DNA from 2 places in the Thauera sedimentorum genome. Region 2 is predicted to be linked to the other one. Evidence: riboswitches for the same ligand, from Rfam matches in the RefSeq annotation. Region 2 holds a riboswitch; the other holds the start of a gene.
The links. A riboswitch is a leader RNA that binds a small molecule or an ion and turns the genes downstream of it on or off. The one in region 2 is predicted to bind glycine.
Positions count from the first base shown of each region.

Region 1: it holds a riboswitch for glycine, as region 2 does, so the genes downstream of both, IAI53_RS03785 (trimeric intracellular cation channel family protein) here and gcvT (glycine cleavage system aminomethyltransferase GcvT) in region 2, are expected to answer to the same signal.

Region 1 covers NZ_JACTAH010000001.1:840,022-846,509, reverse strand. The annotation lists gene IAI53_RS03790 (response regulator) at 1-3,172, opposite strand, end outside; gene IAI53_RS03785 (trimeric intracellular cation channel family protein) at 3,311-3,979, opposite strand; glycine riboswitch at 4,137-4,232, opposite strand; gene IAI53_RS03780 (hypothetical protein) at 4,560-4,805, shown strand; tRNA gene IAI53_RS03775 (tRNA-Pro) at 5,113-5,189, opposite strand; gene IAI53_RS03770 (polyprenyl synthetase family protein) at 5,227-6,195, opposite strand; gene ugpQ (glycerophosphodiester phosphodiesterase) at 6,283-6,488, opposite strand, start outside.
Region 2 covers NZ_JACTAH010000001.1:1,524,532-1,531,019, reverse strand. The annotation lists gene gcvP (aminomethyl-transferring glycine dehydrogenase) at 1-969, opposite strand, end outside; gene gcvH (glycine cleavage system protein GcvH) at 1,051-1,431, opposite strand; gene gcvT (glycine cleavage system aminomethyltransferase GcvT) at 1,492-2,595, opposite strand; glycine riboswitch at 2,761-2,846, opposite strand; gene IAI53_RS18770 (type II secretion system protein N) at 3,009-3,533, shown strand; gene gspD (type II secretion system secretin GspD) at 3,541-5,679, shown strand; gene gspE (type II secretion system ATPase GspE) at 5,676-6,488, shown strand, end outside.

The DNA of each region.
Region 1 (6,488 bases), 680 kb from region 2:
CGATGGCGACGATCTCCGCCTCCAGCGGAGTGCCGACGGTACCGGCACGCAGTTCGGCGAGCAAGGGTTCGACCACGCCCAGGTCATGGGTGAGCGCATCGGCCAGGCGGTGCAACAGTTCACCCAGCCGTGCGCTGGCAAGCGGTGCGGAAGTGCCCGGGGCCGGAGCAGCCTCCGCGCTGCGCTCGGCAAGTGCATCGATGTCGTCCAGCACCTGCTGCAACAGGCTGCGCAGCGCCTCGAGGTCGCCGGCCTGCAGGCGCTGCCCTTGGCGGAGTTGGCCCTCGAGCGCGCCGACCCGCTCGCACAGCGCGCTTGCGCCGATGTTGCCGGTAACGCCCTTGAGCGCATGGCAGTACTCGGCCGCCGCCTGGCTGCCCTGCTCGTCCAGCAGGCGTTGCAGGTGCTGGGCGGCGTCGGCGTAGTGTTCGCGGAAACGCCCGAGCTGCCTGCGGTAGGCCTCTGCCTTGCCGCCGATGCGCCGCACCCCCTCGCGCACGTCCAGGCTGCCCAGCGCCAGCAGTTCCGGCGGCAGCTCGGTGCCCTGCAGGCCGCCGCCGTCCGACGCCGCGGGCCGCTGCGTGCGCCGCCCCGCCGGCAGCTTAACCCAGCGCGCCAGCGCGGCCATCAGGCGCTCCGGCGCGATCGGCTTGGTGACATGGTCGTTCATGCCGGCGGCGCGGCTGCGTTCGGCATCCTGCGCCATCGCCAGCGCGGTCATGGCAACGATGGGCAGGCGGGCGAAGCGCTCGCCGCCCGGTTCGGCGGCGAGCGCGCGGATGCGGCGCGCCGCCTCCAGGCCATCCATCACCGGCATCTGGATGTCCATCAGCACCGCGTCGTAATCCTGCTGCTGCACCCGTTCGAGCGCCTGCCGGCCATCGGCCGCCTCATCGACCACGATGCCTTCGCTGCGCAGCAGCTCCACGGCGAATTCGCGGTTGATGTCGTTGTCTTCCACCAGCAGCAGCCGCGCGCCGGCCAGTTGTCCGCTGGTGGCCAGCTCCGCGGCCGCCTCGCGGCGCTGTTCGCCTTGTCCGAAGAAGCGCCCGCGGCCGAGCACCGAGAGGATGGTGTCGAGCAGCGTGGACGGCGACACCGGCTTGATCAGGAAGCCGTCCACCCCGGCCTGCTCGGCAAGGCGGATCACGTCCTCGCGCCCGTAGGCGGTGACCATCACCACGCGGGGTTTGTGCGCGATCGCCGGATCGCCCTGGATGCGGCGGGTCACCTCGTCGCCGTTCATGCCCGGCATGCGCCAGTCCATCAGCACCAGGTCGAAGGGCGTCGTGGCCTCGCGGATGGCGGCCAGCGCATCGGCGCCGTTGGACACGCCGTGCACCGAGAGGCGGAAGAAGTGCAGCATCTCGGTGAGGATGGCGCGCGACACCTCGTTGTCGTCCGCCACCAGCACGCGCACGCCTTCGAGCAGCGGACCGGCGCGCTCGACCAGCTCGCGCTGGCCCGCCTGCGCCTGGTGTGCGACCTCCAGTTCCAGCGCGAAGCACATGGTGGTGCCGCGGCCGGGCTGCGAGTCCTCCACCCAGATGCGCCCGCCCATCAGTTCGATCAGGTTGCGGCTGATCGCCAGCCCCAGGCCGGTGCCGCCGAAGCGGCGGGTGGTGGTCTGGTCGGCCTGGGTGAACTTCTCGAACAACTTGCGCTGTACCTCGGGACTCATGCCTATGCCCGAGTCGCGCACGCTGACCTGCATGGAGACGCGGCTCTCGCTGGCGGATATGCAACGGAAGGCCAGTTCGACCTCGCCATGCTCGGTGAACTTCACCGCATTGCTGCACAGGTTGAGCAGGATCTGGCCCAGGCGCAGCGGGTCGCCCACCAGGCGGGGCGGAATCTTCGGGTCATAGCGGATGAGGAATTCGATGCCCTTGTGCTCGGCCTGGAAGGCCACCGCATCGGACAACTGCTCGAGCACCGCCTCCAGACCGAACTCGATATGCTCGATCTCCAGCTTGCCGGCCTCGATCTTGGAAATGTCCAGGATGTCGTTGATGATGCCGAGCAGCGAATGCGCCGCGCCCTGCGCCTTGGTGAGCTGGTTGCGCAGGGGGGACGACAGTTCGCCCTTGAGCGCCAGGTAGAGCATGCCGAGGATGGCGTTCATCGGCGTGCGGATCTCGTGGCTCATGTTGGCCAGGAAGTCGCTCTTCACCCGCGACAGGTGCTCGGCCTCTTCCTTGGCCGCCAGCAGTTCGGCGGTGCGCGCGGCCACCTGATGCTCCAGGCTGGCCCGCTCGATCTCCAGTTCGCGGGTGGTGGCGAGCAGGTCGCGGGTGCGCTGCGCCACCTGCCAGCGCAGCAGCAGGCTGACGCTGATCAGCAGCAGCAGGCCCGCGCCGGCGCCGATCAGCGACCACTTCACCCAGTGCGGCATCCGCACCTCCGGCGGTGCGGCCATGGTGCGGCGCAGGGCGTCGAAGTAAATGGAGTCCGCGTCACCCCGCCATTCGTTCAGATGCAGGTCGATACGCGCCAGCAGGTCCAGGCTGCGCCCCTTGGGCGCGGCAAAATACAGTGTGGACGGCAGGAAGACGATGGGTGTCTCCGCCAGCCGGTACTGGTTGCCGTTGCGCGCGGCAAAGAAGCTGTTGGTGACCACCGCGTCAGCCCGCCCCTCGACGACCGCGCGATAACCCTCGTCGAGCGACTTCACCGGCACGGCCTGATAGGCCACACCGCTGCCGGCCGCCAGCTGGGCCAGGAAGGACTGCTGGATGCCGCCGTCGAGGATGGCCACCCGCATGCCGGCGAGATCCTCCAGGTCCTGGATCACCCGGCCGGGATGCGCGTAGACCTGTGACCAGCTGTTGGCCACCGATACCTGGTGGAAGTCGAAGCGCCGGGTGCGTTCGGATGAGAAGGCCACGTCCGGCATCAGGTCCAGCTCGCCCGCTTCCAGGCGGCGCAGGCAGTCGGCCCATTCGCAGGGCACGTGGTTCAGCGTCCAGCCTTCGGCCTTTGCCACCGCCTCGATCAGCTCCACGAACAGCCCGGCCGGCTTGCCGTTTGCAGCGGTATATACCTTGGGAGCGTTCTGGTAGAGGCCGATGTTCACGGTACGGCGCCCAGCCGGGCTGTCGCTGCCGCAACCCGCGGCAATCAGCAGCCCGGCCAGAACCAGTGCCGCCAGGAAACCTCGATGTCCGTTCATGCGCCGCCCAATCCGGATGTCAGGCACCATTATCATGCCTGGGGGATACACGGCTGAATCATACGCCCACATCGGGCACCGCAGTTTGCGGCGATTCGACTGGATACACCCGGTCGGTGAAAGGCGCGCCGGCCGCGCCTACTCCCAGCGCTGCTGATAGGAGAACGTCGGCAGTCGCCAGCTCTGGCGCAGCGCCAGCATGCGGAAACCGAAGCCCAGGACGAAGCAACTCAGCATGTTGAGCCCGTCATCCACGCCCGCCGATCGCAGGCCCAGGAAAAGCACGCAGACGAAGAGCGACACGCTGGCATACAGCTCGCGGCGGAACACCACCGGCACCTGGTTGCACAGCACGTCGCGCAGGATGCCGCCGCTGATCCCGGTGAGCATGCCGGCCATGATCACCACCACCACCGGGTAGTCGAAGCGCAATGCCACGTCGCAGCCGATCAGCGAGAAGGCCACCAGCCCCATCGCATCCAGCATCAGGAAGCTGCGCTTCATGTGGTGCATGAAGCGGGCAAGCACCGTGGTGGCCAGGCCGGCGAGTATGACCAGGTACACGTACTCCGGATGCTGGGTCCAGCCGATCGGGTAGTTGCCGAGCACCACGTCGCGGATGGTCCCGCCGCCCAGCGCGGTGACGAAGGCAATCACCGCCACGCCGAAGATGTCCATGTTGCGCCGCCCCGCGGCCAATGCGCCGGACATGGCCTCGGTGCTGATGGCGATCAGATAGACGAGCAGCAGCAGGTCGAGCTGCGGAAGGGAGAAGGACTGGAAGAACTGGGCGATGCTGTGCGACATCGGGAGAGGCTCCGTCGATAGGCGAAAGCCCCTCATCGGAGCATTCGCAACGCCTCTCCCCCTGTCCTTTTACCTGAGAGTTTCGGCCCTGCGCGGACCTGCCCCTTCGGTGGGTTGCCGGGCCCCATCTGGCCCGCAACCGCTCTCCAGCCGGCAAATGATTCCTGCGGTTCGGTATGCCTGAGCGATCATGGGAGTTTGCGCCTTCGGCGGGGCCCGGAGATCCGGCAACCCTCTCTCCCGCAGTAGTTCGATTATCTTGAGACGGCACGAGCGCTGTCAATGCGCGAAAACCGCAAGAGTCCTACCGACGGTCGATACCCTCACGCCGTGCCCTACTGCTTCTGCGCGTAGTAAGCACGCAGATGAACCGCCCGTACTGAACACGGGCGATGCACCGGGTACTGCATGGAGTGGGCGTCGATGCAGGCGTACTTCACCCGGAATGCCTGGAAAAGTACGCGGCGGCCTTTTTGGGCCGTCACAAGGCGATTCAGTACAATGCGGACGAGGCTACAGAATCCGTCAGTCGGGATGCCGCATGCGCGGGCACTATCGGGATCGAGAGATGAGATATCACATGAAGCACATGGCGGCATTGCTGACCACGCTTTGCGTTGGTCTTCCGAACGGAATGGCCTTGGCGGCGGAAGCGACGAGTGCGGCTTCAGACAATCGGGCTTCGTTGCTGCATATCGTTCTGGTGGGTGGCCTGCTGATCGTGGTTGGAAATGTGGCGATCTTTTTTGCCAAACGGAAGATGGAAAAGGATGCTCAAGCCGCCAAGGAAAAGGCTGACGCCGAGAGGCAAGAGAAGAACTCTTGAGCTGGGGCTGAATACCGCATCAGTACAGCTGCGTTTTCGCCTACGCAGCGTGGAAGCGTTGCGCCACTTCCCGGGACGCAGCACCCACGAACTGGGCACGCCCCGTTGATCGGCCTCCTCGGACGCCCGGCGTCCGGGTACGAGGAGTCTCCCGGACAAGGAGTTTCGTCCACGCCAGTCGGGCGCCGTCGACGTGGGACAAGCTTGGGACAGCTGGGACACCAGTCTGCAAAAATTCAACCGTCTTTGCACTTCGCGCCGTAAACGAAAAAACCGCCGTAACCGGCGGTTTTTCCTCGGGAATTTTTGGTCGGGGAAAGAGGATTCGAACCTCCGGCCCCTGCGTCCCGAACGCAGTGCTCTACCAGGCTGAGCTATTCCCCGACACTTTTTTCACTGCCTTGCGAAGCCCACTAATATATCAGTGATTTCGCGCAACTGCAAAGTCCGATAATTGTAGCAGCGCATCCTTGAAAATGGAAGGGGGCAATGCATCGAGGGCATCGATGGCCAGCTGCGCCTCGGCACGTGCGTGGCGGCGGCTCTCTTCGAGTGCGCCGGTGGCATGGATGGCGGCGAGCACGGCTTCGAAGTCGTCCCGGCCGCCGGTCTCGATGGCCTTGCGCACCACCGCGGCCTGCTCCGCACTGCCCTGCTGCATGACGTGGATCAGCGGCAGGGTGGGCTTGCCTTCGGCGAGGTCGTCGCCGAGGTGCTTGCCGGTTGCAGCTTCGTCCGAGGAGTAGTCGAGCACGTCGTCGATGATCTGGAAGGCGGTGCCCAGGTGCATGCCGAAGGCGGCCAGGCGCTCCTCCAGCTCCGGCGAGGCGCCGCCGAGGATGCCGCCCAGGCGGGTGGCGGCCTCGAACAGCTTGGCGGTCTTGTAGCGGATCACGCGCAGGTAGCCGTCGATGCCGACATCGGCGTCGTGGCAGTTGAGCAGCTGCAGCACCTCGCCTTCCGCGATGACGTTGGTGGCGTCGGCCAGCACCTGCATGACGCGCATGTCGTTGACCCCGACCATCATCTGGAAGGCGCGCGAATAGAGGAAATCGCCCACCAGCACCGAGGCGGCGTTGCCGAACATGGCGTTGGCGGTCTTGTTGCCGCGGCGCAGTTCGGACTCGTCGACGACGTCGTCGTGCAGCAGCGTGGCGGTGTGGATGAACTCCACCACCGCGGCCAGTTCATGGTGATGCGTGCCGCGGTAGCCCATGGCGCCGGCGGTGTACAGCACCAGCGCTGGGCGCAGGCGCTTGCCGCCGCTGTGAATGATGTATTCCGCCACCTGGCGGATCAGCACCACGTCCGAATGGAGACGCTGGCGGATCACCGCGTCGACCGCCTGCATGTCGGCTGCGATCGGGGCGAAGAGCTGCTGGATGGACAAGGCGGACGCGCTCACGGGAAAAAGCGGGATGGTAGGAGGCCGGCTGGCGCGGCGTCAAGACGAAGGGGGAAACCCTTCGCCGACGGCTCAGCGCACGCCTACCCGGTCGGGATGATCGGTGATCACGCAGTCCACGCCCCAGGCGAAAAGCTCGGCCGCGTGCGCGGGATCATTCACCGTGTAGCAGGCCAGCCACAGGCCGGCCGCACGCACGTCGGCGACGATGCCGGCATCGAGGGCATCGTGATGGGCGTGCAGGGCGACAGCCCCCACCCGCTGGCAACGAGCCCGCC
Region 2 (6,488 bases):
GCGGGTCTGCAGCGTCATGCGCAGCGCGGTCTTGCCGTGGCGGTCCTTGGAGACGCCGATGATGCGGCCCGGCATGGCGCGCACGTAGTGCTCGCGCGTGGCGAAGAAGGCGGCGTGCGGGCCACCGAAGCCCATCGGCACGCCAAAGCGCTGGGCCGAGCCGAGCGCGATGTCCGCGCCCATCTCGCCGGGCGATTTGAGCAGCAGCAGGGCCATCAGGTCGCAGGCCACCGCGCTGATCGCGCCCTTGGCCTTCAGCGCGGCGAGCGGGGCGGCGAGGTCGCGCACCTCGCCATTCACGTCCGGGTATTGCAGCAGTGCGCCGAACACGTCATGGCTGGCGGCTTCGGCCGCCGGCCCCAGGATCAGCTCGAAGCCGAAGTAGTGCGCGCGGGTGCGGACCACGTCGAGCGTCTGCGGGAAGCAGGCCTCATCGACGAAGTAGGCGTTGGACTTGGCCTTGGACACGCGGCGCGCCATCGCCATGGCTTCGGCGGCGGCGGTGGCTTCGTCCAGCAGCGAGGCGTTGGCCAGTTCCAGGCCGGTGAGGTCGATCACCATCTGCTGGAAGTTGAGCAGGGCTTCCAGGCGGCCCTGGGCGATCTCGGCCTGGTAGGGCGTGTAGGCGGTGTACCAGCCCGGGTTCTCCATGACGTTGCGCAGGATCACCGCCGGGGTGTGGGTGCCGTAGTAGCCCAGGCCGATGAAGGACTTCTTCACCACGTTCTTCGCCGCGATGGCGGCCAGCGCGGCAAGCGCCTCGTGTTCCGGGCGGCTGCCGGCCAGCGGCAGCGGCTTTTCCAGACGGATCGCCGCGGGCACGGTCTGGTCGATCAGCGCGTCCAGGCTGGGGGCGCCAAGCGCGGCCAGCATGGTGGCGATCTCGGCCGGGCTGGGGCCGATGTGGCGTTCAAGGAAGGCGTCGCGCTGTTCGAGGCGGGCGAGCGGGGCGGTGAGGAGTTCCTGCATGGTCGTGGTCCGGGCCGTGGGGTCGGGAAAAGGTGTGACGCCGCCCGCAGGCGGCGTCGGTCGGGCGTCAGGCGTCGGCGCTCAGGCGATCGCGTCGGCGTAGCCGGCGGCGTCGAGCAGGCCACCGAGGTCGGCGCCGGCGGCCGGGCGCAGCTTGAACAGCCAGTTGCCGTAGGCGTCGGCGTTCACGCTCTCGGGCGCATCCACCGCGGCCTGGTTGGACTCGACGATCTCGCCGGCGACCGGGGCGTAGATGTCGGAGGCGGCCTTGACCGATTCGATCACCGCGCAGGCCTCACCGGCAGCGACGGTACGGCCGGCTTCCGGCAGTTCCAGGAAGACCACGTCGCCCAGCGCTTCCTGGGCATGGTCGGTGACGCCGATGGTCAGCGTGCCGTCGGCTTCGACGCGGATCCATTCGTGGGACGAGGTGTACTTGAGGTCGGCGGGAATGTTGCTCATGAGGGGCTCCGGTTCGTGTAAGTGGGCGATCGGGTGTAAAGGGAATTCCGCGGGCGGCGCTCAGACCAGCGCCTTGCCGTTGCGCACGAAGGGCAGTTTCACGGTGCGGGCGGCCAGCGCCTTGCCGCGCACCTCGACCTGCACCTCTTCGCCGGGCTCGGTGCCGGCCGGCAGGCGGGCGAAGGCGATGGATTTCTCCAGCGTGGGCGAGAAGCTGCCGCTGGTGGTCTCGCCCTCGCCGCGGGCGGTGGCGACCTTCATGTGGGCGCGCAGCACGCCGCGGTCTTCCAGGATCAGGCCGAGGAAGGCCTTGCGCTCGCCGTGGGCCTCCAGGGCTGCCCGGCCGACGAAGTCGCGCGTTTCGTCGCGCAGGTCTATGGTCCACGCCAGTCCGGCATCCAGCGGGCAGACGGTTTCGTCCATGTCCTGGCCGTAGAGGTTCATGCCCGCCTCCAGGCGCAGGGTGTCGCGCGCGCCCAGGCCGCAGGGGCGCACCCCGGCGGCGGCCAGCGCATCCCACAGGGCGACGGCGCGTCCGGCCGGGACTGCGACTTCGAAACCGTCTTCGCCGGTGTAGCCGGTGCGGCCGACGAAGAGGTCGCCCAGGCGCACTGCGGAGAAGGGGGCGGGAATGCCGTTGGCGGTGTTGAGTTCGGGAATCGCCTGCGCGGCGCGCGCCAGCGCGTTGGGGCCCTGCACTGCGATCATGGCCAGGTCGCGGCGGGCGTCCAGGGTGACGTTGGCGCCGGTGGCGGCGATGCGCTTGCGCATCCAGGCCACGTCCTTGTCCGCGGTGCCGGCATTGACCACGACGCGATACTCGGCCTCCGACATGCGGTAGACGATGAGGTCGTCGATGACGCCGCCGGTCTCATCGAGCATGCAGCTGTAGAGCGCCTTGCCAGGCGTCTTCAGGCGCGCCACGTCATTGGCCAGCAGGCCGCGCAGGAAATCGGTGGCCCCGGCGCCTGTCAGGTCCAGGCCGAGCATGTGGGAAACGTCGAACATGCCGGCGTCGCGGCGCACCGCGTGGTGTTCCTCGATCTGCGAGCCGTAGTTGACCGGCATGTCCCAGCCGGCGAAGTCCACCATGCGGGCGCCGGCGGCGAGGTGGGCGGGATACAGCGCGGTGCGCTTGGCGGGGGTGGTCTGGGCGTTGCTCATCGGTGGGGCTCCGGCAGGTGGACGAAAAATGGGGCGAGACCGGCCGCCTGGCCTGCATCGCCCCATCTGTCCCTTGTACCTGAGAGATTCCGGCGGATGGCGCCGGGTGCCCCTTCGGTGGATGCGCCGGCGCAGCTTGCGCCCGCATCGCTCTCCAGACTTGAATTGCCGTGCGCGGTCCTTTTGCCTGAGCGGTTCCGGGGGGTTACGCCTTCGGCGACTCAAAGGGAGTTCTCTCCCGCGCGACGGGCGGACGATAGCATTCCGACTGCGGCTGCTGCAAGGCCGAGGACGATGGAATCGTCGAAGATGGCAGCGCAGCCTGCTGGGCAGGAGCGGTTTTTGTTGTCGGCTGCGACGAGGTTCAGTAGTACCATGCGCACTTTGCATTGCGCCGCGCCCCGATCCGCTGGATGAAGATGCGTCGATTGACCGAACAGTCTGCAAGGTTTCTGCCGCTGCTTGCGTGGGGGCTTTCGCTGCTGCTTCTCGTTGCTGTTTGTGCCGAGTTGCTTGTCCGTTACCTGACCCCCGAGCCGCTCGTCGCGCTGCCGGACAGCCTGACGGATCCGCGAATCGCAGCGCAGAGATTGGCGGATGCAGAACCTATGCGCTCGGTGGCCGGTTCTGCGGTACCCGTCGCGCAAGCGGGGGGAGGCTTTGCGGGTTTGCAGCTGGTCGGTGTCGCCACCGGCTTTGCCGGTGGTACTGCGTTCGCCTTGATACAGCAGCGCGGCGACGCTGCGCGACCCTTCCTGGTCGGTGACCGACTGCCTTCCGGTCTGGAGGTCCTCGCCATCCATGCGGATCGGGTTGAACTGGGAAACGGCGGAACGAGCGAGGCTCTCATGTTGAGCAGGCACCCCGCCGGCACACCTGTAACCTCGATTTCACATTCGGCGGGTTACGCTCCCGCCGTTTCAGCTAGTCCGAGATAACGTGCGAATGAAGCTTGACCTGTGGATGAGGCGTGTCCTGCTTTGCGGCGCGTGTGCGGTGATCCTGCCCGCGATGGCAACGGAAGACAAGGATGTATCGCTCAATTTCGTCAATGCTGACATTCACGCCGTCATCGATGCGATAGGGCGGATCACCGGCACCAATTTCCTGGTCGATCCACGCGTAAAAGGTACGCTCAATATCGTCACCAACACGCCCGTGAGCCGTGACCTGTCGTACCAGATCCTTCTGTCTGCCCTGAGAATGCAGGGAATAGCGGCGGTAGAAGGGGGTGGCATCGTCAAGATCGTGCCCGAGGCGGACGCGAAACTGCACGGCGTGCCGGTCAGTTCGGGGCGAACGGTCGACGGTGGCGACAGACTCGTGACGCAGGTTTTTCCCATGCAGCACGAATCGGCCGCCCAGATGCTGACGGTCGTGCGTCCGCTGGTGTCGCCCAACAATACGGTGACCGCCTTTCCAGCAAACAACGTGCTGGTGGTGACCGACTATGCGGAAAACATAAACCGCATTGCGCGCATCATCGAATCGGTGGATGTGCCCCAGGGTGATGTTGCGGTCATTGAGTTGAAGCATGCCATTGCAGTGGACCTTGCGACGACCGTTGGCAAGTTGCTGAACGCCGGCAACACGCCTGCGAACGGTGCTCCGGGAGACGCCGCGTTGCGTGTGCAGGTCCTGCCGGAGCCGAGAACCAACAGCTTGCTCGTCCGCTCCGAGAATCCGGCGCGGCTGCGAGCAGTGCGGCAACTGGTCGCGTCGCTGGACAAGCCGGGTGCTGGCGGAAACATCCATGTCGTCTACCTCCGTAACGCCGAGGCGATCAAGGTTGCGGAGACCCTGAACGGCGCGTTGTCGCAGGATGGCGCGACATCCGTGGGCAATACCCATAGCGCCAAGGCTCCGCTCGGAAGCCAGACCGACGAAGTCTCGTCCACGTCCTCGTCTTCCTCGCGATTGTCGACAGATCAAGCGGTGAGCGTGGATGGTGGTAGTGGGATGATCCAGGCTGACCCGATAAATAATGCTCTTATCATCGTTGCGCCCGATGCTGTGTATCGCAACCTGCGACATGTCATCGACAAGCTCGATCGACGCCGGGCGCAGGTCTATATCGAAGCGCTGATTGCCGAAGTGTCATCCGACCGTGCCGCGGAGTTCGGCATTCAGTGGCAGAACGCGAACCTGCCAGTGTCCGGTTCGGGGGTGTTCGGTGGAACCAACTTCGGTGGATCGGGGCAGAATCTCATTGGCGCGATGGGAGACATTACCAGTGTCGGAAAGGGGCTTAACCTGCTCTTCGGCAAGGGTACGGTCAAGGTGCCGATCAATGGCGAGTTGGTAGAGGTGTTCAGTCTCGGAGTGCTGGCGCGTTTTCTCGAAACGGACAGCCGGACCAACATCCTGTCCACTCCCAACATCGTCACCCTGGACAACGAGGAAGCAAAGATCGTTGTGGGTCGCAACCTGCCGTTCGTGACCGGGCAATATACCAACACCGGTGGTGGAACAACGCCGGTGAACCCTTTCCAGACCATTGAGCGGCGCGATGTGGGCCTGACGCTGGAGGTGCGCCCGCAGATCTCGGAAGGTGGGGCGATCAAGCTGGAAATCTATCAGGAGGCGTCGTCCGTGCTGCCCACCGTCGATGCGACGGCCGGGCCGACGACCAACAAGCGGTCGATCAAATCCACCGTGCTGGTGGATGATGGCGCGATCATCGCGCTCGGGGGGCTGATGGAGGACAGCATGAGTGCCGGTGAGGAAAAAGTCCCCCTGCTGGGCGACATTCCGTTCGCGGGCGAGCTGTTCAAGTACACCTCAAGAAAACGGGCCAAGACCAACCTGGTCGTGTTTCTCCGACCCCAGATCATCCGGGATCAGGACGACTATGCGGAGATGTCGCGCTCGCGTTACGACTATGTGATCGGACAGCAGCGTGAGATCTCCGAGCCGGTGCGGATGCTCAGGAACGAACCGGCCGCCCCCGAACTGCCAAAGCTCAAGGCGCTTCCCCCGGCCGAGCGTGAAGGGGCCGTTCCCGCCGTTCCCGCCGCGACGCAGTCTCCCGCGCCGGTTCAGGAGATCGATCTGGTGCGCTTGGCGGGTAGAGCCGACGAATGAGCGTTGCGTTTTCCCTCCCCTATGCCTTCGCCCGCAGCCATGGGGTGCTGGTCACCAGCATCGGTGACGAGTACGCAGAGCTGCTGCTGAGGGAGGACGCCGGCGCCGAGGCGATTGCGGAGGTTCGGCGTCAGCTGGGTTGCGCAATACGCCTGCAGCGTGCTCCGCGTGAACTGTTCGAGGCCCGCCTCTCGGAACTCTACAGTGGTGGCGAAGGAACCGCGGCCGAAGTCATGGCCGATGCAGGGCAGGATATGGATCTGTCCCGGCTGATGACCGATCTGCCGACCGTGGCCGATTTGCTGGAAACCCAGGACGAGGCGCCGATCATCCGCATGATCAACGCTTTGTTCACCCAGGCCCTTCGCGACGGTGCATCGGACATTCATGTCGAACCCTACGAGCGGTACTCGATGGTGCGTTTTCGGCGCGACGGGATTCTTCATGACGTCGCGCAGCCGCACCGGGGGCTCCACGCCGCGATGGTGTCGCGCATCAAGATCATGGCCAATCTTGATATCGCCGAGAAGCGTCTGCCGCAGGATGGCCGAATCGGCCTGAGGATAGCTGGCAGACAGGTCGACGTGCGGGTCTCTACATTGCCGACCACGCACGGTGAACGCTTGGTGCTGCGTCTGCTCGACAAGGCCGGCGGCGTACTCGGGTTGAATGCGATCGGGATGTCAGGCGAAACGCAGGCGCGATTTGCGGAGTTGCTGCGTCAACCTCACGGCATCCTGCTGGTGACCGGGCCTACCGGTTCCGGCAAGAGTACGACCCTTTACGCTGCGCTCAAGGGCATGGACGTC